Regions from separate parts of the Bacillus silvicola genome, predicted to be linked through region 1. Evidence: a T-box and tRNA genes for the amino acid it is inferred to sense, from the RefSeq annotation. Region 1 holds a T-box; the other holds one or more tRNA genes.
What was found. A T-box is a leader RNA that pairs with one kind of tRNA and senses whether it is charged. The one in region 1 lies ahead of asnS (asparagine--tRNA ligase), so its partner is inferred to be a tRNA-Asn.
Positions count from the first base shown of each region.

Region 2: it encodes a tRNA-Asn, which carries the amino acid that the T-box ahead of asnS (asparagine--tRNA ligase) is inferred to sense. The anticodon was not compared.

Region 1 is NZ_JBNGVC010000012.1:1,462,331-1,476,056, forward strand. It holds gene ACP6L7_RS19560 (23S rRNA pseudouridine(2604) synthase RluF) at 1-6, opposite strand, end outside; gene ACP6L7_RS19565 (endonuclease MutS2) at 203-2,563, opposite strand; gene polX (DNA polymerase/3'-5' exonuclease PolX) at 2,583-4,301, opposite strand; gene ACP6L7_RS19575 (CvpA family protein) at 4,357-4,896, opposite strand; gene zapA (cell division protein ZapA) at 4,898-5,167, opposite strand; gene rnhC (ribonuclease HIII) at 5,292-6,227, shown strand; gene ACP6L7_RS19590 (hypothetical protein) at 6,344-6,613, shown strand; gene ACP6L7_RS19595 (hypothetical protein) at 6,610-6,861, shown strand; gene ACP6L7_RS19600 (YuzL family protein) at 6,903-7,037, opposite strand; gene asnS (asparagine--tRNA ligase) at 7,130-8,521, opposite strand; T-box leader at 8,574-8,825, opposite strand; gene ACP6L7_RS19610 (helix-turn-helix transcriptional regulator) at 8,963-9,802, opposite strand; gene ACP6L7_RS19615 (MFS transporter) at 9,907-11,124, shown strand; gene ACP6L7_RS19620 (carboxymuconolactone decarboxylase family protein) at 11,111-11,506, shown strand; gene pheT (phenylalanine--tRNA ligase subunit beta) at 11,564-13,726, opposite strand, start outside.
Region 2 is NZ_JBNGVC010000013.1:1,040,708-1,057,446, reverse strand. It holds rRNA gene ACP6L7_RS27555 (23S ribosomal RNA) at 1-1,241, shown strand, start outside; rRNA gene rrf (5S ribosomal RNA) at 1,332-1,447, shown strand; tRNA gene ACP6L7_RS27545 (tRNA-Asn) at 1,457-1,531, shown strand; tRNA gene ACP6L7_RS27540 (tRNA-Thr) at 1,536-1,608, shown strand; tRNA gene ACP6L7_RS27535 (tRNA-Glu) at 1,632-1,706, shown strand; tRNA gene ACP6L7_RS27530 (tRNA-Val) at 1,712-1,787, shown strand; tRNA gene ACP6L7_RS27525 (tRNA-Tyr) at 1,804-1,887, shown strand; tRNA gene ACP6L7_RS27520 (tRNA-Gln) at 1,953-2,027, shown strand; tRNA gene ACP6L7_RS27515 (tRNA-Lys) at 2,033-2,108, shown strand; tRNA gene ACP6L7_RS27510 (tRNA-Gly) at 2,114-2,185, shown strand; tRNA gene ACP6L7_RS27505 (tRNA-Ala) at 2,196-2,268, shown strand; gene ACP6L7_RS27500 (glycerate kinase) at 2,393-3,538, shown strand; gene rocF (arginase) at 3,807-4,700, shown strand; gene cdaA (diadenylate cyclase CdaA) at 4,948-5,769, shown strand; gene ACP6L7_RS27485 (CdaR family protein) at 5,762-7,237, shown strand; gene glmM (phosphoglucosamine mutase) at 7,230-8,576, shown strand; partial or broken gene ACP6L7_RS27475 (hypothetical protein) at 8,862-9,046, shown strand; gene glmS (glutamine--fructose-6-phosphate transaminase (isomerizing)) at 9,059-10,861, shown strand; gene ACP6L7_RS27465 (S9 family peptidase) at 11,167-13,140, shown strand; gene ACP6L7_RS27460 (DoxX family membrane protein) at 13,463-13,969, opposite strand; gene ACP6L7_RS27455 (sigma factor regulator N-terminal domain-containing protein) at 14,221-15,132, opposite strand; gene ACP6L7_RS27450 (RNA polymerase sigma factor) at 15,132-15,623, opposite strand; gene ACP6L7_RS27445 (SDR family oxidoreductase) at 15,988-16,739, shown strand, end outside.

The DNA of each region.
Region 1 (13,726 bases):
TTTCATAGCTTATTCCTTTTCATATATATTAAAAGCGTCAATCTATGGCGATGTCATTATGCCACGATTGACGCTCCTTTACTTCGCAAAAACAACTAAATAAATAACCCCAATCACCAAAAATATTCCACAACAAGCTAACAATGCTTTTGCAAGTTTGTCCATAAACATATAATGGTTTCCCCTTTTGTTTGGTTGTTTGCTATTTTAATTCGACAACTGTTACGCCTAGGCCTCCCTCGCCCATGTCACCGTAGCGGTAGTTTTTCACGCCGCGATGTTTCTTCAAGTAATCTTGTACACCTTGGCGAAGTGCTCCTGTTCCTTTACCGTGAATAATTGATACACGCGGATAGCTTGCAAGCTGTGCATCATCTAAATATTTTTCAACGCGCATCATTGCATCTTCATAACGTTCACCGCGAAGGTCAAGCTCTAACGACACGTGATAATCTCTACCCTTCACACTTGCGACTGCTTTTTTCTCTGTTTGCTTCGGTGTATTAATGTATTCCATATTGGATTCTTTCACTTTCATCTTCAGAATACCAATTTGTACGCTCCACTCTGTATCACTTACTTTTTCAAGTAATTGACCTTTTTGGCCGAACGTTAATACTTTTACTTCATCGCCTGCACGTAATTGTTGTTTTGGCGCTGTGTTTTTCACGTTCACTTTTTGTTTCTTCACAAGCTCTGGCACTGCGCCTTCTAGACGGCTCTTCGCTTCAATAAGCTCGTGATCTTTCACGTTTATAAGCTGCGCTTTACGCAATTGACGAAGTTCGTGAATAATGCCCTCTGCTTCTTTCTTCGCAGCTTCGACTTTTTCTTCCCCTTCTATTTGCGCTTTTAATAATTTTTCATCACGCTCTTCGTTAAATTCAATAATTTGACGCTGTAATTCGCGATGAAGTTTTTCAGATTGCTTACGAAGCGCTTCTGCTTCGTTCCAGTCACGCTCTGCGTTCTTTTGACTTTCTTCTAACTTCGCAATCATATTTTCAATTTTATTTGTATCCGTACTAATATGGTTACGAGCTTGGTCAATAACGCGATCAGATAATCCAAGACGCTTCGAAATTTCAAAGGCGTTACTACGTCCTGGTACACCGATTAATAATTTGTACGTTGGGCTTAATGTGTTCACATCAAACTCCACGCTCGCATTAATAACTTGCTCACGGTTGTATCCGTATGCTTTTAATTCTGGATAATGCGTTGTAGCAACAACGCGAGCACCACGATTACATACTTCATCTAAAATTGAAATTGCTAGTGCAGCCCCTTCTTGCGGGTCTGTTCCAGCACCTAATTCATCAAATAAAACTAAGCTTTCAAAATCAGCTTTTTCTAAAATATCTACAATATTCACCATATGTGAGGAGAACGTACTTAAACTTTGTTCAATCGATTGCTCATCACCGATATCAGCGAAAATATTTTTAAATACACAAATCTCCGATTCATCCATTACTGGAATGTGAAGACCAGACTGCGCCATTAATACACAAATACCGACTGTTTTCAGCGTAACTGTTTTACCACCTGTATTCGGTCCTGTAATAACAATTGTCGTGAAATCTTTACCTAACATAATGTTATTTGGCACGATGATTTCTGGATCAATAAGCGGATGACGTGCTTGTCTTAAATCCATATAGCGCTCGTTATTTACGATTGGCTTAGTTGCTTTAATACGCTTCGCATAAAAAGCTTTCGCAAATATGAAGTCAAGATTCGCAACTACTTCTACGTTAGATAAAACGATATCCGCTTCTACTGCCACTTCTTCTGTTAACATCAATAAGATGCGTTCAATTTCTTGTTTTTCTTTCACTCGTGCTTCTTGAAGCGCGTTATTTAACTCTACAATGACTTGTGGTTCAATAAATAACGTTTGCCCAGAAGCTGATTGATCGTGAACAATACCACCATATACGCCGCGGTATTCTTGTTTTACCGGGATTACGTAACGTTCGTTACGAATCGTTACAATCGAGTCAGACAGCATCTTTTGCGCGTTTGAAGAACGCGTCATGTTTTCTAACTTTTCACGAATACGGCTTTCTGCAGTACGAATTTGAGTACGAATACCACGCAGTTTATCACTTGCGCTATCGACTACTTCACCACCGTCACCGATGCAATTAGTAATTTTCTTTTCTAAATCATATAAAGATACAATTTGAGCGACATGAGTTTCTAAAATTGGAAGCTCGACACCATTATCAACCATATCTTCAATGAAACGTTTCATATTGCGACTACCATACATCGTATTGGCAATATCAAGTAGTTCATTTGGGCTTAACATACTTCCAATCTTTGCACGCTTCACATTTGGGCGAATATCCGTAATACCACCTAATGGTGCACTACCTTTTAAACGAATAACTTTCGCCGCTTCATCCGTTGTATCTTGCAGTTCTACAATTTCTTCAAAATCAGTGCTGGGCACTAAATTCTTCACCTTGTCACGACCAAGTGAAGAGGCTGTATGTTCAAGTAATTGTTCTTTTACTTTATTGTATTCTAATACACGCAACGTTCTTTCTAACATGTTGCAGGTCCCCCTTGTGTTACTTATTACGTTTAATATAGTCTAATAAACGTTCAATATCCCATGTGTTAATTACGTTATCTTTTTGAATCCAACCTTTACGTGCTGCTGCTACACCTGTTTCCATATCTTCTAACATTTCAAGTGTATGAGCATCCGTATTAATCGCTACTTTTACACCAGCATCTTGTGCTTGTTTTAATAATTTCGCGCTTAAATCTAGACGGTTTGGGTTTGCATTTAATTCTAAAACTGTATTTGTTTCTTTTGCGAGCTGGATTAATAAATCTGTATCTACATCGTAACCCTCGCGGCGCCCAAGAAGACGACCTGTCGGATGGGCAATCATAGTGACATGCTTATTCTCAAGCGCAGTGCGAAGACGTTTCATAATCGTTTCACGGTCTTGTGAGAAGCTAGAGTGAATCGCTCCAATGACATAATCTAGTTCTGCTAATACTTCATCATCAAAATCAAGCGAGGCATCTGGTAAAATGTCCATTTCAATTCCCCGTAAAATTGTAATGTCTGGATACTTTTCATTCATACGCTCAATTTCTTTCGCTTGCTCGCGAAGACGCTCTTTCGTTAAACCATTCGCTACTTTCAAGTATTGTGAGTGGTCCGTAATCGCCATAAACTTATATCCACGAGCGCGGCATGCTTGTACCATTTCTTCAATTGAAAAGGCACCGTCACTCCATGTTGTATGCATATGTAAATCACCTTGTATGTCAGAGAACTGAATTAAGTTCGGATACTCTTTAATTAATTCAATTTCCTTTCCATCTTCACGTACTTCTGGCGGAATAAACGGAAGACCGAAATGAGCAAAGAACTCCTCTTCTGTTTCAAATGTTTTTACTTCACCTGTTTCCAGATTCTCTACACCGTACTCACTAATTTTCTCACCTTTATCTTTGGCGATTTGGCGCATTTTTACGTTATGATCTTTTGATCCTGTGAAATGGTGAAGAGTTGTAATAAACTCTTCTGGTTTTACTAAGCGGAAATCAATTGAAATATCGTATTCATATTGAAGACGAACAGAGACTTTCGTATCTCCACTTGCAATCACTTCAATCATATTATCAAACTGTAATAAATGTTCACGTACTACTGCTGGCTCCGTCGTTGCAATAATGAAATCTAAATCTTTCACTGTCTCACGAACGCGGCGTAAACTACCAGCGCGAGAGAAACGAATCACTTCAGCAATATTCGACAATTTCTCCTCTATTTCCCCGGCAATAGGCAATACCATCGCAATTGGTAAACGCTCTGGACGAGATCCTACTTGATCAATTGCTTCTAATATTTTCTCTTCTGTTTTCTTACCGAAACCTGCTAAAGCTTGTACTTTATTTTCCTCGCAAACAGCTTTTAGCGATTCCATATCAACAACACCAAGTTCTTTGTATAACTTAGCTACCTTCTTACCACCAAGGCCCGGAAGTTTTAATAACGGTAATAAACTGCTTGGTACTTCTTTTTCAAGTTCCTGTAATACTTCAGATGTTCCCGATTCTATATATTCTTGAATAACTGCTGCTGTTCCTTTTCCAATACCCGGAATCTTCGTGAAATCTTCAATCTCAGAAAGACTACGATCATCACTCTCTAATGCTGCTGCTGCTTTACGGAATGCAGATATTTTAAATGGATTCGCGCCCTTTAGTTCCATAAACAGGCCGATTGTCTCTAATAATTTAATAACTTGTTTTTTATTTATTTTCATCATTGCCCCGCCTTTCTTTCATAGAAAAAAACTTCTCTTTCTGAAAAAAGAGAAGTTATACTTTGCTACCTGTCTGCCATAGCTCCTTCACCTTTTCAGAAAGAATCGGTGTATCGTCTACAATTATTTTGCTAATTGATGATTTTTGTAATGGTGTTTGTATTTGCTCAATTGGAAGGATGTTTCCAACGATAATTAAAACAAACAAAATAATATATACTTCTAAAAATCCGAGGATTGCCCCCGCGAACGCATTGACTTGCTTTAAAACCGGTATTTCTGCAAACATATTTAACAAATTACCAAGTAATGAAAGTGCAATTTTTGTAATAATAAACAATATGATAAACGCAAGTGCTTGATAAAATACTGTTTCAATATTATTTGCATCAATCCATTCTGGAACAGATACGTTTTTATCAAATGGATACGGAATAAATTTCGCAAGCGCTGGCGCTAAATCTTTACAGTACCAGTATGCAACAAGGTATGCGATAATAAAGCTTGTTAACTTTACAAGTTGCAGAATAAACCCTCTGCGTAAGCCGAGGAAAAATCCCATAACAAGCAGTAAAATGATAATAATATCAATCATGTTATTCCATTCCTTTTTTTGTCATACTTTCTTTCAATTTCTCATGTTCTTCTTTTAATTTTATGTAATCGTGTATGACGTTTACCGCCGTCAATACCGCTAGTCTACTCGTGTCAAGCGAAGGATTCTTGGCATTGAGTTCGCGCATTTTATCATCCACAATCGCTGCTACCATGCGGATATGACTTGTACTTTCATCGCCAACAACTGAATATTGCTGACCATAGATTTCTACATTAATTCGACTTTTCTTTCCCTTTTGTTGTGACAACTCACCGGCCTCCAATCACGTACAGAATCCTAAAGTTTATCATACCATGAACCTTCATAATATGGAAACAGAAAGAACAATCCGATATGATAAAAATAACAATATAAAAAAAGGGGTGACCATTATGTCAAATTCTATCGTAATTCAAACAAATTCTACAGTAATTGAAAACATGAAACAACAATATAAACAAGCGCTTAGCCCGAAAATTCCACAAGGCGGGATCTTCATGGCAAAGGTGCCATCTTGCACAATTACAGCGTATAAATCTGGAAAAGTAATGTTCCAAGGAGGCCGCGCTGAAGCAGAAGCTTCTCGTTGGCAAACTGTCTCTCAAACACCGAAAACAGCTGTAAAAAAATCTGTCGATTCACACCGTTATGCACCGCCTACTTCCATCAGTACAATGTCTATCGTAGGGTCAGATGAAGTTGGTACTGGTGATTTCTTCGGACCGATGACAGTAGTTGCTGTATATGTGGATGCAAAGCAAATTCCACTACTAAAAGAACTTGGTGTAAAAGACTCTAAAAACTTAAATGACGATCAAATTACTGCCATTGCAAAACAACTTCTACACGTTGTTCCTTACAGCTCTCTTGTCCTTCACAATGAAAAATATAACGAGCTATTTGATAAAGGAAACAACCAAGGTAAGTTAAAAGCCTTACTACATAATAAAGCTATTACAAACTTATTAGCTAAAATTGCACCTACAAAGCCTGAAGGCGTCTTAATCGATCAATTCACACAACCTGATACATACTACAAATATTTAGCAAAACAAAAACAGGTACAACGTGAAAATGTTTACTTCGCGACGAAAGGCGAAAGCGTCCATTTAGCAGTAGCCGCTGCTTCTATTTTAGCTCGTTACTCATTCGTAAAACAGTTTGACGAACTAAGCAAAAAAGCTGGTATGCCACTTCCAAAAGGTGCCGGTAAACAAGTTGATATTGCCGCTGCTAAATTAATTCAAAAGCTTGGTAAAGAACGATTACCTGAGTTTGTGAAAATGCATTTCGCTAATAAGGAGAAGGCGTTTCGCTTATTAAAATAGTATCGACAAAAACAGGAGCCTACAAACTCCTGTTTTTTGTTTCCCCCTACTATAGGCCTTATATTTTTGTTACAATTATAATATACAGATTATTCTAACATAGGAGGAGTTTCCCATTGCTACTTCTACAAATGATTCTAAATATTTTACTAGGTGATCCACATGAAAGACAATTCGAAATTAGGGGAAATATTCAATTACTCAGTGAGCAGCAGGAGTTTCAAAACTTGATTGAAAGATATGGTAGATCATTCCTATTAAACTTACGAATTCGAAAGTTTATTGGGAAACACGATGCCCGCTTGTTAATACACAATCCAGCAAAACTACAACACTTCTGTAAGGAACTTGAATTTATGATTAGAAAAAGGAGGTATTTCATATGAACGCTGTAAAAGTAAAAAAGGTATTATATGCTTTCGTACACCTCGTAGGTCCACTTTCTTACTTCATTATTTCTACCATTTGGGGAGTTTTTTTCACTACTAAATCCATATTCGAGAATATATCTGATAATCTTGGCGTTATGGCTATCTATTACGTGTTCATTAGCTTAGTGTGGTTTTTCTATTTAGGTCGATTAGACAAAGATGTAGATAAAATCACAAAAGAAATTAACGATAATAAGATGTAATACATAAAAAAGGAGTGTCGCCAAGACTCTCCTTTTTTATGTTAGCTTCGTTTCTGCTTCTTATTAGATGAAGATACTTTATGAGAGCCTGTTTCATGTGTTGTCGTTCCTTGTCCTTCTACTTCTGGAGAACCTAGGCCCGATCTTGAATGATCTTTTTTCACTTTTTTACTCATTTATATTCACCCCTTCGCGTTACTTTTTGCTATGAGGTAATAAACTATGCAAAATAAAAAGCGAGAGGAAATCCTCTCGCTTTTTTCACATTTTAGAATTCAGAAGAACCTGGAGTTCTTGGGAATGGAATTACGTCACGGATGTTAGCCATGCCAGTGATGTACATTAGGAAGCGCTCGAAACCTAGACCGAATCCAGCATGTTTTGTACCGCCGTATTTTCTAAGTTCTAAGTACCACCAGTAATCCTCTTCGTTCATACCTAGTTCTTTAATTCTGTCTACTAAAACGTCCATTCTTTCTTCACGTTGACTGCCACCGATTAATTCGCCGATGCCAGGAACTAGAAGGTCAGTAGCAGCTACTGTTTTACCATCTTCATTAAGACGCATGTAGAATGCTTTAATGTCTTTCGGATAGTCAGTTACAAATACAGGGCGTTTGAAGATTTCTTCTGATAAGTATCTTTCGTGCTCTGTTTGTAAGTCAATACCCCATTCTACTGGGTATTTGAAGTCAGCACCTGACTCTTGAAGCACTTTAATTGCTTCTGTATATGTGATGCGACCGAAGTCAGAGTTAATTACGTTGTTCATGCGCTCTAGAACTGTTTTGTCAACGAAACTGTTGAAGAATTCCATTTCTTCTGGTGCATGCTCTAGTACGTATTTCATTGCATATTTTAGCATATCTTCTGTAAGGTTCATTACGTCACCTAATTCAGCGAATGCAATCTCAGGCTCAACCATCCAGAACTCAGCTGCGTGGCGAGTTGTGTTTGAGTTTTCTGCACGGAATGTAGGTCCGAATGTGTAAACATCACGGAATGCTAACGCATAAGCTTCAGCGTTCAGCTGTCCACTTACTGTTAAGTTTGTTTCTTTACCGAAGAAGTCTTTTGATTCATCAACTTGTCCGTCTTCACCTTTTGGTACGTTGTTTAAATCTTGCGTTGTTACGCGGAACATTTCGCCAGCACCTTCTGTATCACTACCAGTGATGATTGGTGTGTGAACATGTACGAATCCACGCTCTTGGAAGAATTGGTGAATCGCAAATGCTGCGATAGAACGTACACGGAACGTTGCAGAGAATGCATTTGTTCTTGGACGTAAATGAGCGATTGTACGTAAGTATTCAAACGTATGACGCTTCTTTTGAAGTGGGTAATCAGAGTCTGATAAGCCTTCGATATCAATTTTTTCTGCTTTAATTTCAAATGGTTGCTTCGCTCCAGGCGTTGCAATTACTTTACCTTCTACTTTAACTGAAGAGCTAAGTGGAAGTTTTGCAATTTCTTTGAAGTTCTCTAATTCTGTATCGAAAACGATTTGAACGCCTTTGAAGAAGCTACCGTCGTTTAATTCGATGAAACCAAATGCTTTTGAATCACGTAAGTTACGAATCCACCCTGATACTTGTACTGTTTGATCTGCATACTTTTCTGTATCTCTATACAGACTTTTTACTAATGTGTTTTCCATAGTGAAATTCTCCTTTGCTGATATATTTAAATACAAAAAAACCTTTCATCCATAAAGGGACGAAAGGTTAAACTTCGCGGTACCACCCAATTTGTCATAAAGACCAACTTTAACTCGTATGTAATACATACTTCCCGGTTTGTAACAGGCCGGATTCCCGTCTAAGTCTACTCTTGAATACAAGATCCAATTTCGGTTAGCAACTCCAAGGTGTTCTTCATATATACCGCCTCATCAGGCTCTCACCGTCCCTGACTCGCTTTGGATTATAGTATATACTACTTTTCCTTATCATCGTCTTTCGTTTTGTTAAACTAAAATTAATGTACTACATTCGAGGGAAAGATGCAAGATGTCGGAAAATATATCAGTATTTTTCTTTCTTCAACAACATATATTTAAAAGCTTTCCTTGTACAGACCAATCCCCTGCCGTATTATGCTAATTTGCTTCTAATAATGCTTTCATCTTCATTTCTGTATCTTCCTCTGTACGAGGCTGGTAAATTGTAAGCTTTAATTCAGGTGCGTCATAAACCTGGAGTGTGACATGATCCATAATCAACGTTCCAGCGACAGGATGTAAAAGTATTTTCCGACCAATAGGTGTTCCTTGTACTTCATGATTTGACCACCACATACGAAATTCGCTACTTCTTTCCGTAAGTTCTTCAATTATATTTTTAAACCACTCATCCCCAATAAACTGTGTATATGTAGAACGGAACTGTGCAATTAAACGTTGCGCATGGTTTTCCCAGTTTTCAAATAGTTCACGGTATTCTTTTGATGTAAAACAACGCCAAACTGCATTTCGATTTCTCTCATCCATTTCGCCAAAATCACCAAATACAACGCTTGCTGCTTTATTCCAATGAACAATGTTTAGTTTCTCATCAATTACATAAGTAGGACAAAATTGTAATTGATCTAATAGCCCCTCTAAAATCCCATTTATGTGTCCAGCAATCGGTTTCCTTATTTGAGAAGGTAGTGAATGATTTGCTAATAAAAGCAAATGTTTTTTCTCTTCCCCCTCCAACTGAAATACACGAGAAATTGACTCTATAACTTCTTGAGAAACTTGGATATCACGCCCTTGTTCTAACCATGTATACCATGTCAATCCAATTCCAGCTAATTGCGCAACTTCTTCTCGTCTTAATCCTTTTATTCTTCTTCGTTGACCAATTGGTAAATTAAATTGCTCAGGAGTCAACCTAGCGCGGCGGCTTTTTAAAAAATCAGCTAGTTCCTTCCTTCTATCTGCATCGCTTAACATATAATGTTCCCCTTTATTAGTGGTAGTTTTTATACCAGTATAAATACACTCCTATTTTCATTATAAACCTACCTTTATCTTAATAAGTAAAGGAGGTGAATTTTATGATAATAAAAAATACAGAAACGCATTCTTTCGAACTGACACAGCGATTTGTTTTATTCATGGCGATAATATGTGGTTTTACAGTAGCAAACGTGTATATAAATCAAACCCTTTTAGTAAGTATGGCTCATACTTTTCATGTTTCAGAAACTAGAATCGGTATTGCTGCTACTGTAACCCAAGTCGGGTATGCATTAGGAAACCTCTTCCTAGTTCCTTTAGGAGATATGCTTGAGAGAAAAAAATTAATTTTAAGTTTATTGTCCCTCGTTTGTATCAATTTAGCTTTATCCGCTTTATCGACAAGTGCGAATTGGCTAATTGCATCCAATTTTATTCTTGGATTTGTTACAATCATCCCCCAGATTGTAATCCCTTTTGTCTCTCAATACGCCACTGATCAAAATAGGGGGCGAATTTTAGGCAATGTGTCTATCGGTCTAGTTTGCGGCATTTTAGGTGCTCGATTAATTAGTGGATTTATTGATATTCACTTCGGATGGCGAGCTGTTTACGGAAGTTTTTTCATAAGTACATCCATTCTTATTTTATTGGTGAAAATATATTTCCCTAAGGGAGATACGATTCACCACATGCAGTATAAAAAGCTGTTTCATTCTTTCCTTCCACTTTTGTTGCAAGAAAAAATATTGCGAAAGGCTTGTTTAAGTCAAGGAATGATATTTGGAGCTTTTAGTGTCTTTTGGACTACACTTATTTTCTTATTAACCACACCTCCTTATCATTACGGAAGTTCTACTGTTGGATTAATCGGTTTAGTAGGAATAGTAGGGGCATTTGCAACACCTATAATTGGGCGCATTATAGATAAAAAAGGAGCCGTATTTGCTAGTACTTTATGTACATCTATTTCATTTTTTTCTTTTTTACTATTTTTATTTTTAGGGTACTGGTTACCAGGACTAATTATAGGAGCCCTTCTACTTACAGCCAGTACTCAAGCAAATCAAGTCGCTTGTCAAGCACACATTTTCCAATTACACCCTGAGAAACGAAGTAGTTTGAACGGCATATACATGGTGGCTACATTCCTTGGTGGATCTATTGGTTCTTACTTGGGACTACTCGCCTGGAGCAAATGGCAGTGGACCGGAGTATGCATTCTTGGAATTTCCATGATAAGTATTGCAATAATCTCGTTTATAAAAATACCTAACTATACTAGAAAGGGAGATATATGTAATGAAAAATCCTAGTGTAAATTATGAAAAAGGAATGAAAGTTTTAGCAAAAATCGCTCCAGAACATTATCAAAATATTGTAAATAACTTTGCAGATTCTATTGCGCCTGATTTAGGAACATTAGCTGTAGAATTTAACTACGGTCAAATTTTCGCCAGACCAGGTCTTGACTTAAAATCTCGATTACTTGCGACCGTTGCTGGATTAACAGCTTTAGGCAATACTGAGCAGCTAAAATTTTATATAATCGGAGCATTAAACGTCGGATGGACAGAAGAAGAAATCATTGAAGTAATGATGCAAATGATTATTTATGCCGGATTTCCTGTAGCATTAAACACCATTTTAACGGTTGCTACCGAGGTATTTACAGAACGAAAAACAGCTGAAATTTAATTAAAAATAAAAAGGTTGAGCCTCATGTAATTAGCACTCAACCTTTTTATTTAAAAATTACTTACGTAACTCCGCACCAAATTTCTCTTCTACCGCTGTTAATACACGGTTATGTGCTTCTGTTACTTCTTCATCTGTTAATGTACGTTCTGCATCGAAGTAGTTCATAGAGAATGCAAGTGATTTCTTGCCTTCTTCCATTTTTTCACCTTCGTATAAGTCGAATAGTGTTACATCTTTCAGAAGTTCTCCGCCAGCTTCAGCAATGACTTGCTTCATTTCACCAGCTTTTGTTTCTGTTGTTACGACAACAGCCATATCACGTGTCATAGATGGGAAACGTGGAATTGCTGAGTAGTAAGTTTCCTCTGCGTCTGCACCGAATACTTTTACAAGAGATAGTTCGAATACGAATGTATCTTTCACATCTAATTGTTTTTGCGCTTCAGGGTGCAATTGACCGATGAATCCAATTACTTCGCCATCTAATACGATGTCAGCTGTACGTCCCGGGTGCATACCTTCACGTTTTGCTGGTGCATATGTGATTTGGTTAGCAACGCCTAGTACGTCGAATAATCCTTCTAGCACGCCTTTAACAACGAAGAAGTCTACAACTTTCTTCTCACCTTGCCATGCATGGTGAAGAGCAAGACCTGTCATAACACCTGCAAGATGTTGTTCTTCTTTCGGAAGTTCTCCTGCTTCTGTTGGTAAGAAGACAGAACCTACTTCGTATAAAGCAACGCTATCGTTTTTACGTGCAACATTGTATGAAACTGCTTCTAACAATTGTGGCACTAAGCTTAAACGAAGTTGGCTACGCTCTTCGCTCATTGGAAGTGCAAGATTTACAGGAGCTTTTTCGTTTGGCTCAACCATATATTGTTTCGCTTTGTCAGCGCTTGTTAATGAATACGTGATTGCTTCATATAAACCAGCGCCTTCTAGGAAGCGGCGTACTTTACGACGTTTCGTTTGTGCCGATGTTAATTTACCACGTGTCATTGTTCCAGAAGGTAATGTAACTGGAATGTGGTCATAACCGTATAGACGACCCACTTCTTCTACTAAGTCTTCTGAAATTGTAATATCAGGACGACGTGCTGGCACATTTACATGGAATGTTCCTTCTACTTCTGTGAATGGGAATTTTAAGTTTGTGAACATTGTACCCATTTCACTTGCAGAAATATCTGTACCTAATACACGGTTTACTTTTTCAGCAGTAACAGATACTGTACGCTCTTCTACTTGTAAGTTATCAGCTTCTACTACACCTTCAAGTGCTTCACCGCCAGCGTATTTTGCCATTAAAGCAGCTGCATGTTGAATCGCTTCAAATGTGCGTGTTGGGTCAATCCCTTTTTCGAAACGTGCACTTGATTCACTACGAAGACCTAAGTCTTTTGATGTACGGCGCACAGTTTGTCCTGCAAAGTATGCAGACTCGATTAGAACGTTTACTGTGTCATTTGTAACTTCAGAATCAGCTCCGCCCATAACACCAGCAACAGCTAAAGCTTTTGTGCCGTTTGTAATTACAAGGTGGTGGCTTTGTAATGTACGTTCTTGATCATCTAATGTTTCAATTTTTTCGCCTTCTTTTGCAAGACGAACAACGATTTCTTTTGAACCTAATTTATCGTAATCGAATGCATGTAACGGTTGACCGTATTCCATTAAAATGTAGTTTGTAATATCAACAACGTTGCTAATTGGACGAATGCCAGCTGCCATAAGGCGCGTTTGCATCCACATTGGTGATGGACCAATCTTTACGTTCTTAACCATTTTTGTAATATATAATGGGTTTTCTTCTTTCGCTTCTACACTTACAGAAATGTAATCAGAAGTTTTTTCTGCTGTTTCTTGTAAGTCGATAGCTGGAAGTTTCACTTCACGGCCGTAAATAGCGGCTACTTCATATGCAACACCTAACATGTTTAAGCAATCTGCACGGTTTGGTGTTAAACCAAGCTCAAGTACTTCATCGTGTAAGTTTAAAATTTCAAGTGCATCTGCACCAACTTCAGCGTCACTTGGGAAGATGAAGATACCATCTGCATATTCTTTTGAAACTAACTTTCCATCAATACCAAGCTCTTGAAGAGCACAAACCATACCGTGAGAAGCTTCACCGCGTAGTTTTGCTTTTTTAATCTTGAAGTTACCAGGAAGTACAGCGCCAACTTTTGCAACTGGTACTTTTAAACCTTT
Region 2 (16,739 bases), on a different contig from region 1:
AGAATCCTAAGGTGTGCGAGAGAACTCTGGTTAAGGAACTCGGCAAAATGACCCCGTAACTTCGGGAGAAGGGGTGCTTTCTTAACGGAAAGCCGCAGTGAATAGGCCCAAGCGACTGTTTAGCAAAAACACAGGTCTCTGCGAAGCCGTAAGGCGAAGTATAGGGGCTGACACCTGCCCGGTGCTGGAAGGTTAAGGAGAGGGGTTAGCGTAAGCGAAGCTCTGAACTGAAGCCCCAGTAAACGGCGGCCGTAACTATAACGGTCCTAAGGTAGCGAAATTCCTTGTCGGGTAAGTTCCGACCCGCACGAAAGGTGTAACGATTTGGGCACTGTCTCAACCAGAGACTCGGTGAAATTATAGTACCTGTGAAGATGCAGGTTACCCGCGACAGGACGGAAAGACCCCGTGGAGCTTTACTGTAGCCTGATATTGAATTTTGGTACAGTTTGTACAGGATAGGCGGGAGCCATTGAAACCGGAGCGCTAGCTTCGGTGGAGGCGCTGGTGGGATACCGCCCTGACTGTATTGAAATTCTAACCTACGGGTCTTATCGACCCGGGAGACAGTGTCAGGTGGGCAGTTTGACTGGGGCGGTCGCCTCCTAAAGTGTAACGGAGGCGCCCAAAGGTTCCCTCAGAATGGTTGGAAATCATTCGTAGAGTGCAAAGGCATAAGGGAGCTTGACTGCGAGACCTACAAGTCGAGCAGGGACGAAAGTCGGGCTTAGTGATCCGGTGGTTCCGCATGGAAGGGCCATCGCTCAACGGATAAAAGCTACCCCGGGGATAACAGGCTTATCTCCCCCAAGAGTCCACATCGACGGGGAGGTTTGGCACCTCGATGTCGGCTCATCGCATCCTGGGGCTGTAGTCGGTCCCAAGGGTTGGGCTGTTCGCCCATTAAAGCGGTACGCGAGCTGGGTTCAGAACGTCGTGAGACAGTTCGGTCCCTATCCGTCGTGGGCGTAGGAAATTTGAGAGGAGCTGTCCTTAGTACGAGAGGACCGGGATGGACGCACCGCTGGTGTACCAGTTGTTCTGCCAAGGGCATAGCTGGGTAGCTATGTGCGGAAGGGATAAGTGCTGAAAGCATCTAAGCATGAAGCCCCCCTCAAGATGAGATTTCCCATAGCGTAAGCTAGTAAGATCCCTGAAAGATGATCAGGTTGATAGGTTCGAGGTGGAAGCATGGTGACATGTGGAGCTGACGAATACTAATAGATCGAGGACTTAACCATATAATATGTAGCAATGTTATCTAGTTTTGAAGGAATATATGTTTAGATTTCTTCTTGACATTCTGAAAAGAATGTGTATAATGATAAAAGTCTGGTAATGATGGCAGAGAGGTCACACCCGTTCCCATACCGAACACGGAAGTTAAGCTCTCTAGCGCCGATGGTAGTTGGGACCTTGTCCCTGTGAGAGTAGGACGTTGCCAGGCTTGTATTATTCCGCAGTAGCTCAGCGGTAGAGCTATCGGCTGTTAACCGATCGGTCGTAGGTTCGATTCCTACCTGCGGAGCCATTATGCTTCCATAGCTCAGCTGGTAGAGTACTTCCATGGTAAGGAAGAGGTCACCGGTTCAAGCCCGGTTGGAAGCTTGAGAAAAGTTTTGGATTTTTTTGGCCCGTTGGTCAAGTGGTTAAGACACCGCCCTTTCACGGCGGTAACACGGGTTCGAATCCCGTACGGGTCACCACTTTTGGAGGATTAGCTCAGCTGGGAGAGCACCTGCCTTACAAGCAGGGGGTCGGCGGTTCGATCCCGTCATCCTCCACCATATATATTTAAATGTCGGAGGGGTAGCGAAGTGGCTAAACGCGGCGGACTGTAAATCCGCTCCTTCGGGTTCGGCAGTTCGAATCTGCCCCCCTCCACCATTTTCTTTAAAATAACCTGAAAGGGTTTATTTTTTTGAGAAGATAACCATACTAGTAAATATTAATGGGCTATAGCCAAGCGGTAAGGCAACGGACTTTGACTCCGTCATGCGCTGGTTCGAATCCAGCTAGCCCAGCCATTTACGAGCCATTAGCTCAGTTGGTAGAGCATCTGACTTTTAATCAGAGGGTCGAAGGTTCGAATCCTTCATGGCTCACCATTTTCGCGGAAGTAGTTCAGTGGTAGAATACAACCTTGCCAAGGTTGGGGTCGCGGGTTCGAATCCCGTCTTCCGCTTTATTACTACGGGGCCTTAGCTCAGCTGGGAGAGCGCCTGCCTTGCACGCAGGAGGTCAGCGGTTCGATCCCGCTAGGCTCCATATAAATAGGGAAAGCTTACATCAAATGATGTAAGCTTTTTTTGTGCTTAAATTTCACATAAAAAGACAACTTGTGTATATGTTGTTTAAAATGAAAGAAGAGCATAAATAAGGAGAGATAATTATGAAAGTTGTCATTGCATCTGATTCATATAAAGAAAGTTTGAAAGCTATGGAGGCATGTGAAGCTATTGAAAGAGGTTTTGCAGCAGTTTTTCCTAAAGCAGAGTACGTTAAAGTACCAATTGGAGATGGAGGTGAAGGAACGGTCGAATCTCTTGTTGGTGCTACAATGGGAGAAATTATATCACTTAATGTGACAGGGCCGCTTGGAGAGAGCGTGCAAGCCTTTTATGGTATGTCTAAGGATAAGGAGACAGCATTTATTGAAATGGCAGCAGCATCAGGATTACAACACGTTCCAATTGAAAAGAGAAACCCACTTATTACAACAACAAAAGGGACAGGTGAACTTATATTACATGCATTAGATCAAGGAGTGAAACACATTATTTTAGGACTTGGAGGAAGTGCTACAAATGATGGTGGGGCTGGTATGCTATCCGCTTTAGGTACAAGGTTTATAAACAGGAAAGGTGAAGTAATAGAACCCTCTGGAGGGACATTAAATTTGATTACTACTGTTGATCTTTCTAGGATTGATTCACGCCTAAAGGATTTAAAGTTAGAAGCAGCGTGTGATGTAGATAACCCTTTAGTTGGAGCTAGCGGGGCATCTTTTGTATTTGCGAGACAAAAGGGCGCAAATGTAGAGATGATGAAAGAGCTAGATGAGAATTTAAAACATTATGCTAATATACTTAAACAACATGTATCTTTAGATGTATCTGAAATACCGGGGGCGGGGGCAGCTGGAGGAATGGGAGCAGCTGTCGTTGCGGTGCTAAAGGGGCAGTTAAGAAAAGGAATTGAAATTGTATTAGATTATACAAATTTTGATAAGTGTATAGAGGGCGCCGATCTGATTGTAACTGGTGAGGGAAGAATAGATGAACAAACAGCGTATGGAAAAGCTCTTGTTGGTGTCGCGAAGCGGGCGAAATATCGTCATATTCCTGTAATTGCTATTGGTGGATCTGTATCCTCGAATTATACGACTGTTTACGAAAAGGGAATTGATGCAGTGTTTAGTATTACAGCGAGTCCAATGACATTAGAAGAAGCATATAAAAGGGCAGAAGAGAATATCGAAATGACAGCAAGAAATATTGCAACAGTGTGGAAATTAGCATCAGAAAAACGCTTCTAAATGTAGAAGTGTTTTTTAATCCATTTATTTGATGATATTTTGCATAATCCTGAGTGATGATGGAGAAAAGTGCGGATAAAAATATTAGCTGATAGAAAAGTCAGTTGTTTCACTAAGTTAACTTTATACATAGAATAGTCTTAAAATTTAGGTTTCAATGAGTGTACAAGTGAATATATTGTATATCCATGCAGAAAAATGTCGAGTTGAGTCAGACTATATAAAAGATTTAAAATATTTAGGAAGGCATAAAAGGGGGATACTATCTATGAAAAAAGAAATCTCAGTTATTGGAGTTCCAATGGATTTAGGACAGATGCGTCGCGGGGTTGATATGGGACCAAGCGCGATCCGTTATGCAGGGGTAATTGAAAGAATTGAACAAATTGGATATGACGTTAAAGATTTGGGAGATATATGTATTGAGAGAGAAAAAGAAGTAGATGAAAATACAAAATTAAGAAACCTTACACAAGTTGCAACTGTATGTAATGAATTAGCAAGTAAGGTTGATCATATTATAGAAGAAGGTCGTTTTCCACTTGTATTAGGCGGTGACCATAGTATTGCTATCGGTACGCTAGCTGGTGTAGCGAAACATTATAAAAATTTAGGTGTTATTTGGTATGATGCACATGGTGATTTAAATACAGAAGAGACTTCACCATCTGGAAATATTCACGGTATGTCACTTGCTGCAAGTTTAGGCTATGGACATCCGACGCTTGTAGACTTATATGAAGCATATCCAAAGGTGAAAAAAGAGAACGTTGTAATTATCGGTGCACGTGCATTGGATGAAGGAGAAAAAGACTTTATTCGCGATGAAGGCATTAAAGTATTCTCAATGCATGAAATCGATCGTATGGGTATGACGGCTGTTATGGAAGAAACAATTGCGTATTTATCTCATACGGATGGTGTCCATTTATCATTAGATCTAGATGGGCTTGATCCTCATGACGCACCAGGAGTTGGAACACCTGTAATTGGCGGTCTATCTTATCGTGAAAGCCACTTAGCGATGGAGATGTTAGCAGAAGCTGATATTGTTACATCTGCTGAGTTTGTTGAAGTAAATACAATTTTAGATGAGAGAAACAGAACAGCAACAACAGCGGTTGCTTTAATGGGTTCTTTATTCGGTGAAAAACTGAAATAAATGTAAGAAAAGCAACTGTGAAGTTGCTTTTTTTATTGGGAAATAGGCGTATAATTATGATTGATATTATACTGTAGGGTAAGAAAGGTTGACATCTTACCAATTTAAGCTAAAGGGGGCGTTTGTAATTGTCGTTTGTTTCATGTATGGTATAATTAACTAGTTGTTGGAAATACATACAGATAGAGCATAAAATAATATTTCAATATATGGATAGAATTGCTCGTAAGTAGGAGGAAGGGTTAGCATGCCTTTTGAAGATACGACCATTTTGAAATATCTTAGTACGGCATTAGATATTGCTGTTGTATGGTTTATTATATATAAGCTAATTCTTATAATCCGGGGCACGAAGGCTGTTCAACTTTTAAAAGGTATTACAGTTATTATTGTCGTCCGGATGATCAGTATTTTACTTGAATTGCATACGCTATATTGGCTAACGGAACAAGTATTAACGTGGGGATTCCTAGCTGTTATTATTATCTTCCAGCCAGAATTGCGAAGAGCACTTGAGCAGCTAGGACGAGGTAGTCTGTTTTCGCGTGTGGGAACTCACGAGGAAGATGAACCTGAAATTGTTGCAACAGCGATAGCGAAAGCTACGGAATATATGGGAAAACGTAGAATAGGTGCATTAATTACGTTGTCAAAAGAGACTGGGATGGGTGACTATGTGGAAACGGGTATTCCGCTGAACGCAAATGTGTCATCAGAACTACTCATTAATATTTTTATCCCTAATACCCCTCTTCATGATGGAGCAGTAATTATGCAGGGAAGTACAATTAAAGCAGCAGCATGTTATCTTCCGCTATCAGAAAGTCCGTTTATTTCTAAGGAGTTAGGAACAAGGCATCGCGCTGCAATGGGAGTTAGTGAAGTTACTGATAGTATTACAGTAGTTGTGTCGGAAGAAACGGGTCAAATTTCTTTAACGAAAAACGGTGAGTTACATCGTGATTTGAAGACAGAGCAGCTGAAGGATATGTTGTTAGCAGAATTTAGTGGGAACGAAAAAACGACTTCTTCGTCTTTATGGAATTGGAGGAGAAAGCGTCATGGATAAGCTAATGGAGAATCATTGGTTTTTAAAAGGAATCTCATTACTATTGGCGTGTATGCTTTTTATGTCAGCAACTTTAACCGAAAAAAATACGACAGCGAGTATATTACCTTTCGTAAATGAAACGAAAGAAACATTAACTGATTATCCCATTACTATTAAGTATGATGAAGAGAAGTATATTGTAAGTGGTATTCCACCAGGTGGAGTCAAGGTGAAGTTAGAAGGCCCAAAAGCATCGGTCGCTGCAACAAAAGCAAAAAGCCAATTTAATATACCAGTTGATTTGCGAGACAGTCGAGTAGGAACCTATGAAGTTTCTTTAAAAGCGAACGGGCTTCCAGATGATGTGAAAGGGACAGTTCAACCATCAACAATTAAAGTCACTCTTCATGAAAAAGCGAAAAAGTATGTTCATGTGGATTTGAAATTATCAAATGAAGATCAGATGCCAGCAGGTTCTACTATTGAGAAATCGAGTATTAAGCCCGACACTGTTGAAGTAGTTGGAACAAAAGAAGAAATAGAAAGTATTTCATCTGCTAAGGCATATATCGACTTAAAAGGCGTGAATAAAACTGTTACAAAAACAGCAGACGTTACATTGTACAATAAAGAAGGGAAACGTTTAAATGTAAAAACGAGTCCATCTAAAATAAGTGTAACCGTGAATGTAGTGACACAACCTACAGCAAATAACGTCGAAAAAACAGTACCTCTAACATATTCGAAAAAAGGGAATTTGCCAGAGGGTTTAGCTGTTACAAATATTAATGTTGAACCAAAAGAGGTAACGATAGCAGGTCCAAAAGACATTTTGGATAATATACAATCTATAGAGGGGGTCGAGGTAGATCTTAGTCAATTGACGGATTCTACAACATTCGATGCCTCTGTTTTATTGCCAAAAGGTGTGACAAGTGCAAAACCAAATCAAGTGAAGGTTTCTGTAGGGGTACAAAAGGTAAAACAAACGAAAAGTAAAACTATAGAGGGTATCCCGATTCAAAAAAATGGAATTCCGAATGATGTTACTGCTCAGCTACTTTCGCCACAGGATGGAAAGATAAGCGTTGATATTTCAGGAGAAGCAAGTATAGTAGATAAAATAACAGCTGCTCAAATAACAGCTGCGATTAATCTGCAAAATGTATCTCCGGGGACGAAGGATGTTTCTATTCAAGTGAGCGGTCCTGGTAATATTTCGATAGAACCAAAACAAAAAGGTGCTAAAGTCACAATTGTGAAGAAAGAAAAACCAGATAAAGAAGTACAGGGTAATATTGAACAACCAGATCCAGCAAACAATAAAGAAAATCAAACTGAAAAACCAAAAAATCCGGAACCGGATCCAGAAAAGGATCAGGGAAAAGATAAAGAAAAAGATAAAGAAAATGGCCAAGAAACGAGCCAAGAACCAACAGTAGATAATCACAAAGAGCATGAAAAAGGAGCGAATAATAATGGGTAAATATTTTGGTACAGACGGAGTACGCGGGGTTGCAAATAAGGAATTAACACCTGAATTAGCATTCAAAATTGGACGTTTTGGCGGCTATGTATTAACAAAAGATACAGATCGTCCAAAAGTAATTATTGGCCGTGATACACGTGTATCTGGACATATGTTAGAAGGAGCTTTAGTAGCAGGCCTATTATCAACTGGAGCAGAAGTAATGCGTCTTGGTGTTATTTCTACACCAGGTGTGGCTTATTTAACAAAAGCTTTAGATGCACAAGCGGGTGTTATGATTTCTGCATCTCATAATCCAGTACAAGATAATGGAATTAAGTTCTTCGGTTCAGATGGTTTTAAATTAACAGATGAGCAAGAAGCTGAAATTGAAGCATTATTAGACAAAGAAGTTGACGAGTTACCACGTCCAACAGGTACTAACCTTGGCCAAGTGAGTGATTATTTTGAAGGTGGACAAAAGTATTTACAATACATTAAACAAACTGTAGAGGAAGATTTCTCTGGTTTACATATTGCTTTAGATTGCGCACACGGTGCGACTTCTTCTTTAGCTCCATACTTATTTGCAGACTTAGAAGCTGATATTTCAACGATGGGAACTTCTCCAAACGGTATGAATATTAACGAAGGTGTAGGATCTACACATCCAGAAGTCTTAGCTGAATTAGTAAAAGAAAAAGGTGCTGATATCGGACTTGCTTTTGATGGTGATGGCGACCGTTTAATCGCGGTAGATGAAAAAGGAAACATCGTTGACGGCGATCAAATTATGTTTATTTGTGCGAAGTATATGAAAGAAACTGGTCAATTGAAACATAATACAGTTGTTTCAACAGTTATGAGTAACTTAGGCTTCTATAAAGCACTTGAAGCAAACAATATTACAAGTGATAAAACAGCAGTTGGTGACCGCTACGTAATGGAAGAAATGAAACGTGGTGGATATAATCTGGGCGGAGAACAATCAGGTCACATTATCTTACTTGATTACATTACAACTGGTGATGGAATGTTAAGTGCACTTCAACTTGTAAACATCATGAAAATGACGAAAAAGCCATTATCTGAGCTTGCAGGCGAGATGACAAAATTCCCACAATTACTAGTAAACGTTCGTGTAACAGATAAAAAACTAGCATTAGAAAATGAGAAAATTAAAGAAATTATTTGTGTTGTAGAGGAAGAAATGAACGGAGACGGTCGTATTCTTGTTCGTCCATCTGGAACAGAACCACTTATTCGTGTAATGGCAGAAGCACCGACACAAGAAATTTGTGATGGATATGTACATCGTATTGTAGAAGTTGTGAAAGCTGAAGTTGGCGTTGAATAATTCGCCGATTCTATGAAAAAGGAGCACAAAAAGTGCTCCTTTTTCATATGTTTTATAGACAATGAAAAAAATTTCATTGACGATTTATATTGTTTGTTATACGATGGTCTTGTTCTTTTTCTCAAAGGAAATATTGTAAATTATAAAAGCGCCAGAACTACAAGTAGTGTAGTTGACGAGGTGGAGTTTATCGAGATTTCGGCGGATGACTCCCGGTTGTTCATCACAACCGCAAACTTTTACTTAAAACATTAAGGTGACTTAGTGGACAAAGGTGAAAGTGTGATGAGAGAAAAGGAACGGATGAATACTAGCTGTATAAGTATATACGGACTTTAACCCAATCGAGAGGAAGGTGAAAGCCGTTACAAGCTTACAGGGCTAGCAATATGTAATCCGTTTTTTTAATATAAATAAATGGTATCGGACTATGTCGTTACATGTTCGCAAAGCAGTGTAAGCATTTGTAACGGCGACTAAACATGTGTGGAATTGTAGGATTTATTGGAGAGCAAGATGCAAAGGAAATTTTATTAAAAGGTTTAGAAAAACTAGAATATCGTGGATATGATTCAGCAGGTATTGCAGTACAAGCAGAGAACGGTGTTGTTGTATACAAAGAAAAAGGCCGTATTGCAAAGCTTCGCGAAATCGTAGATGAGAACGTAGCAGCAAGCGTAGGGATTGGACATACACGCTGGGCTACACATGGTGTTCCAAGTAAGTTAAACGCGCATCCGCATCAAAGTACATCAAAACGCTTTACACTAGTTCATAACGGTGTAATTGAAAACTATGAATTAGTGAAAAAGGAATATTTACAAGATGTAACGTTCGTAAGTGAAACAGATACAGAAATTATCGTACAGCTTATGGAACAACAAGTGAGCACAGGATTAAGTGTAGAAGAAGCGTTCCGTAATACGCTATCTCTTTTACATGGCTCTTATGCAATCGGATTACTTGATGCTGAAAATCCAAACATGATTTATGTTGCTAAAAACAAAAGCCCGCTATTAGTAGGTGTTGGTGACAACTTTAATGTTGTGGCGAGCGACGCTATGGCGATGTTACAAGTTACAGATCAATTTATCGAGTTAATGGATAAAGAAATCGTAATTGTAACGAAAGAAAGCATTACAATTAAAAACTTACAAGGTGAAACGATTGAACGTGCACCTTATACAGCGGAATTAGACGCAAGTGATATTGAAAAAGGAACGTATCCTCATTTCATGCTTAAAGAAATCGATGAGCAACCACTTGTAATCCGTAATATAATTCAAAAGTATCAAGATGAAAATGGCGAGATTGAACTGGATGCAGATATCCGTAACGCAATTTTAGATAGCGATCGCATTTACATCATTGCATGTGGAACAAGTTATCATGCAGGTCTTGTTGGAAAGCAATTCATCGAGAAATTTGCGAAAGTACCAGTTGAAGTACACGTAGCAAGTGAATTCTCTTACAATATGCCATTATTAACAGAAAGACCATTCTTCATTTACATTTCACAAAGTGGTGAAACAGCTGATAGCCGTGCAGTACTTGTGCAAACAAATGAAATGGGTCATAAAGCATTAACGATTACAAATGTACCTGGTTCTACGCTTTCTCGTGAAGCTGATTATACACTTCCGTTATATGCGGGACCAGAAATTGCAGTTGCATCAACGAAAGCTTACACAGCACAACTTGCAGTACTTTCAATCTTAGCAGCTGACATTGCAAAAGCTAAAGGTGAAATTCTTGATTTTGATTTAACTCACGAACTAGGACTTGTAGCAAATGCAATGGTAGTACTTTGTGATCAAAAAGAAGAGATGGACGCATTAGCAAAACAATTTTTAGCAACAACGCGTAACTGCTTCTTCATCGGACGTAGCGTAGACTTCTTCGTAGGTTTAGAAGGTGCGTTAAAACTAAAAGAAATCTCTTACATCCAAGCAGAAGGATTTGCTGGAGGAGAATTAAAACACGGTACAATTGCCTTAATCGAAAACGGTACACCAGTTATCGCACTTGCTACACAAGAGCACGTAAACCTTGGAATTCGTGGTAACGTGAAAGAAGTAGTAGCGCGCGGGGCTAACCCATGTATCATCTCAATGAAAGGCTTAGAAATGGAAGGTGACAGCTTCGTATTACCAGCTGTACACGAAGCACTAGCACCGCTAGTAGCAGTTATTCCATTACAACTTATCTCATACTACGCAGCACTTCACCGCGAATGTGACGTTGATAAGCCACGTAACTTAGCTAAGTCTGTTACTGTTGAGTAGAGGTTGGTAGATTTGAAATAAATTTGTGAAGCTTCACCCCTTTGGATATTTTTATCTAAAGGGGTGTTTTTGTGTCCAAAAGAAAAAGAACATCTAAAATTGATAAGTGGATTAAAGAGGGGCGAGGAACTAGCAGTGGGGATGGACAGAATCCCCACTGATTAAAGTTTCACTTTATCGGATTTTGAAAGGAACTACTTTTATTTATCAGAATTTTCCGTTATCATTTTAAGTATTCGTGAACAATTTCCTTTATTACACAGGAAGAGACGATAGATTATTAGACATTACGAGGGGGCTTATTAATGCAAATAAATGAAGAAACATATTTAAGTATAGAAGAGATTATTTCATTACCAGCTTTATCAAGTACAAACATAAGTGATGATGGAAAAAATGTAGCATTTGTTAAGAAGACAGCTAACTGGAAAGACAATACATATAGGAATCATATATGGATATATGAAAAAGATAAGGAGCAGAGTTACCCATTAACAACTGGGGATATAGATAGTATACACCCATTATGGTCCCCAGATTCTAGGGATATCGCCTACCTTAGCTCAGTTGGTGAGGGGGATAATAAGAAAAATCAAATCTTTGTTAAGTCAATAGATGGTTATGGTGAGTTACAAATTACTGATGAGAAAGAAGGGATCAGTAATTTTAAATGGGAGCCTAGTGGTAAAGGCTTTTATTATGTGGCACAGTCAAAAGAATCAGAGCTGATAAAGAAGCGGAAGGAACTATATGGGGATTTCCAACGTATAGGTAAGGAGTACAAGAATAATTGTTTATATTACATTGAAATAGAAAAAGTGATACAAAATGATAAAGAGGAACATGAAAATAGCGGTGTTTATCAACTAACTAATGGGAAGGATTTTCATATCCACGAATTTGATATTTCAAATGATGGGAAAAAGGTTGTATTTATGGCTACACCAAGCTCAAATATGGGAGATTATATGAATGGAGATCTATACATACTAGATATTAAAGCTGGAGAGCTACAAAAGATGAATATGGATAAGTTGTTGGGAGGGAGCGTTTGCTTTTCTCCTGAAGGCAGCAAAATATGCTACTCAGCAAGCATAAGGGAGAAGGAGTACTATAAGACTCATATACAAGACAGTACATTAGAGATATATGATATGAATACTGGAGAGGTAATTCGGCCTTTAACAAACTTTGATAGTACGGTTATGCCATTACAGTGGACGGCTAAGGGGATTTTAATTAGATGGCAGGATAAAACTAACTATCGTATTGGATTGCTATGTGAGGATGGCACTGTGGAAATGTTAAGTGACAAAGTAGATGGCTTTATAATGAATGCTTCTATAACAAGGGATGGAAATCATATATCCTATAATAAGGCTATTACAAATGAAACCTTTGAAATCTATTTAGACGATAAAAAAATAACGAATGAAAATAGCTTTTTCGAAGGAAAGCTTAAAAGTAATAGGGAAATAGTCTCATGGAAAAGTAGTGATGGTCTTGAAATAGAGGGTGTTTTATCGACTCCAGTAGAGTTTGACGCAAATGAAAAATATCCCTTATTAGTAGTAATCCATGGTGGTCCGGCTTGGGCATCCTTCCCGATATTTTCAGAGTGTTTTAATGAAAAATATCCTATTGAGCAATTTATCGAAAAAGGCTTTATAGTTTTAGAGCCGAACTATAGGGGAAGTTCTGGTTATGGTAATGAATTCTTAAAAGCAAACTATCGAAAACAGGGAATTGCTGACTACGATGATGTTATATCTGGAGTGGATAAACTAGTTGATCAAGGGATTGTAGATAAGGGTAGAGTAGGGGTTATGGGATGGAGCAACGGGGGATATATATCAGCTTTCTGTTCTACATATAGTAGTAGATTTAAAGCTATTTCAGTTGGAGGTGGAATCACTAACTGGAGTACCCATTATGTAAATACAGATATCCCTTACTTTATTAGAATGCATTTAGGAAATACTCCATGGAATGATCCAGATATATATACAAAAACATCGCCAATGACATATATTAAATCAGCCTGTACTCCCACCTTAATCCAACATGGCGAAAAGGATGCAAGAATTCCAACTCTAAACGCATATGAGCTATATCAAGGATTAAGGGATATGGAAGTGGATACAGAATTAATTATATTTAAAGGAATGGCATATAGTTCTGACCAGCCAGGAATTAATGTGGCTATTATGAAGCAGAATTTGATGTGGTTTTCACACTATATTCTTGGAGAAAGTATGAAAGATTTTAGGACTTTATAATGGATATCCTCACAGGATACATAAGGATGAAACAGTCTCATAAGGAGGGCTGTTTTCATATTTATCTTGTGATTGTAGCTCTTGCTTCTGGTTCATCTGCAAGTATACGTATTATTGGATTTTCAGATAGCCTAACGTTATAAGGTAGCTTATAACGTTTAAATTACTTCTATAGATAAATTTGTATTATATCGAATTGTGAATAGTTTAGGTGATTTATTGTATATCAAAAAACCGAAATCTGATTATAGATTTCGGTTTCACTTTATGTGAGAAAATGATCGTGTTTCTTATTAGCTTATATTTAAAAGATGAACTGTTCTTATGCAGTTTTACTTAATTTATATGCTGCACGGCTATTTTTTTTGAAAAGTTTTTGGAAAACATAACCATCTAATCCGATACGTCCAGCATTCTGTCCTGCAACTAAAATGAACATAGTTAAAATAAGTAGGTTTGGGTTTACACTAACAGTTCCGCTTAATAAAAATGAAAGGTTCATTATGATTCCGAAAAATGCAGCTGTTTTTGTTAATCCACCTAAAATTAAACCGAGACCTACTAAAATTTCTCCCCATTGAACTAGAAAGCTAAATAGGTCTGCGTTTGGAAGAACAAAATGTTGAAGGAAATCTGCCCACCAACCTTGTACTGCAGGGTGACTACCTGATGCTTGAGCGATAGCTCCTTTTAGAAAACCACTTGCATCAAAAGACTGTCCAACAACTTTTCCTATTCCAGCAGCAAGCCACGCATATCCTATGTAAAATCGTAAAAATAATAATATGAAAGCAGCACGTTTATCAGTTCTTAAAAAGTTGATAACCATTGAAATCCCTCCAATGTATTGTATTTACATGTTTATTATATATCCATTGTGAAAAGATTCACAATGGATAAAGTGTGAACAAAAATTATGATTTTTCATTTGTACATAAAGTATTTGGAAATTTATTTTTTAGAGGATGAACAATAAATGAGGGATGGGAGCTCTCCACTAAAATAGATAGCTCCCATAGTAAACAGATTAATGTACATTCTTTTAACTATCTACTATTAGTGTATCTTTTCTTTTCCTTATTATTTCTCCGGTTTTATATAAGGAACAATTTGTGCAGTAACCCCTACAGAAGCACCACGAATAAAGTCTTGGTTTTCTAATGCCTTAAAGTTTTCTGTTTTTCCTGTTAGCATAACACCTAAAATTTTCACTTGATCGAATGGTTTGTTTTTGTTTGATTTTAAAAACTTCTGGATGTCTTCGTCATGTCCATCGTCATCGTATTGGTTAAGTGAATCAACGAACTCTTTATACGCTTCTTCAGGGGACTTGTCTGGATTAAATCCGTAAACGGGCATACCAGCAGGTCCCTTGCTTTCGTCTCCAATTGGTGAGGTCATATATAACCATACAATGTTTAAGTTGTCTGGAATTTTTTCTTTAATTTCTTGTAGTGTGTAGGGCTGATTGAAAGAGATAGCAACTTCGGCAACATAGTTGTTCATTTGTGAAACTTCCCCTAATTCATTTTGGACACCATCAAAATATTCCTTAATAGCGGGATTATAAAATGTTGCAAACTTTTTCTTTGTTTGTTTATCGTACTCGTAGAACTCTGTATCGGACCAATAAAAACCAGGTGTTAATTCATTGGAATCGATATTGGTACGGAGCCAACCATAGGAACTTGTTAATGTGTTCCATGGGACTACATAACCATTAATATTTTTAGAACGATTTGATATAATATTGCCGCCAAACATGGATGAGTTACTCGTTACTTGAGAATCAATTTGCACATTCGGTTCTGCAATTGCATTATGTAAAAAGAGATGTTCGTGAAGTTTCGTAGAACTTTTCGCCGCGAAGAAATTACCGATCTTATAAATTATAGGGATAAGTATTATTACGACGATAATAGAAGTAATAATGGTTTTGAGTAATTGCTTACGTTTCGCTTTTTTTAACGCATCTTTTAAAGAAGTGTCCATTAAGTTTTTCCTCCTACTGTAGAATGAATTGTTTTACGTGCGCGATGTAATTTTTGTTTGACACTGTTCACTTGAATATCTAATATTAGAGCGATTTCTTCATATGAAAAGTTGTAATAGTACTTTAAAAAGAAGGCCTCTTTATATTCTAATTTTATATCTTTTAATAGATAGAAAATCTCATCTTTATTTAAAACAGCGTCTAATTCTTGGTCTGTATATTGTAGTTTTGAATAAATCTCTTCAGTTAAATAAATGTTTTGCTGTTCTTTTTTTCTCTTTAAGTCAATGTATTCGTTTAGTGCGACTCTGAAAAACCATGGACGTATGTTACTCTCGGTTAGATCATCTAGCAATGTGTATACTTTATAGAAAGTATTTTGGATGATGTCTTCTGCATCTTCTTTTATAGCTCCTTTCGCTAGTAATAGCTTGAACACTTCCTCTCCTAAATTGATAAGATAGGAGGTCAATATTTTTTCTTTTCCCATCATTTTTCCTCCTTACACTTATACAACGAATAGGTAATGGTAAATGTATACACTTAAATTCAAATTAGTTATTAACTACGGTTTATAGTACATGATACTTCATGAATAGGAGTAATTATTTCGTTTTTTGAAATATTAAATCTTTAATGTTAAAATAAAATTTGGAGATATATGGAGAGGGGACAAAGACTCAATATGTGGATGAACTTGTAATGATTAGAAATTAGATAGATGAATTTTTCTCTCATAAGCGAGGGGTTATTTAGCTATCTGTAAATCATTCAAGGACTGCATATTTAGCTTGTACATCCCTTTTGTAAGGATAGATGCCTATGTGGGGAAATTTATATCTCTTATATAAAATATGCGTCCTTTAAACTTGGAGGAGTATAGTGTGAATCAATTAAAAAATAAAGTAGCTGTTGTTACAGGAGTTAGTCGTCTAGATGGTATTGGAGCAGCTATTTGTAAAGAATTAGCTGAAGCAGGATACGATATATTTTTTACGTACTGGACGAATTACGATAAAGAGATGCCTTGGGGCGTTGATCAAAATGAACAAATACAATTAAAAGAAGAGCTGTTACAAAACGGTGTGAAAGTATCAAGTATGGAGTTAGATTTAACTCGGAATGATGCATCAAATCAGCTTATAAATAAAGTTACTGAACAACTAGGGTACCCTCATATATTAATTAACAATGCAGCGTATTCTACGAATAATGATTTCTCCAATTTGACTGCTGAAGATTTGGATAAACATTACATGGTAAATGTTCGCGGCACTACATTGTTAAGTAGTGAGTTTGCACGTGGATTTAATAAGAAATCAGGTGGTAGAATCGTTAATATTACTTCGGGACAGTTTAAAGGACCTATGGCTGGCGAGTTAGCCTATGCAACAACGAAGGGAGCTATTGATGCTCTCACTAGTACTTTGTCAGCAGAGGTAGCCCATTTAGGTATAACTGTTAATGCAATTAATCCAGGGCCAACTGATACGGGATGGATGACAGAAGAGATAAAAAGAGGATTAAAACCGATGTTTCCTTTCGGCAGAATTGGTGAACCGAAAGATGCAGCGAGGCTTATTAAGTTTTTAGTAAGTGAAGAAGC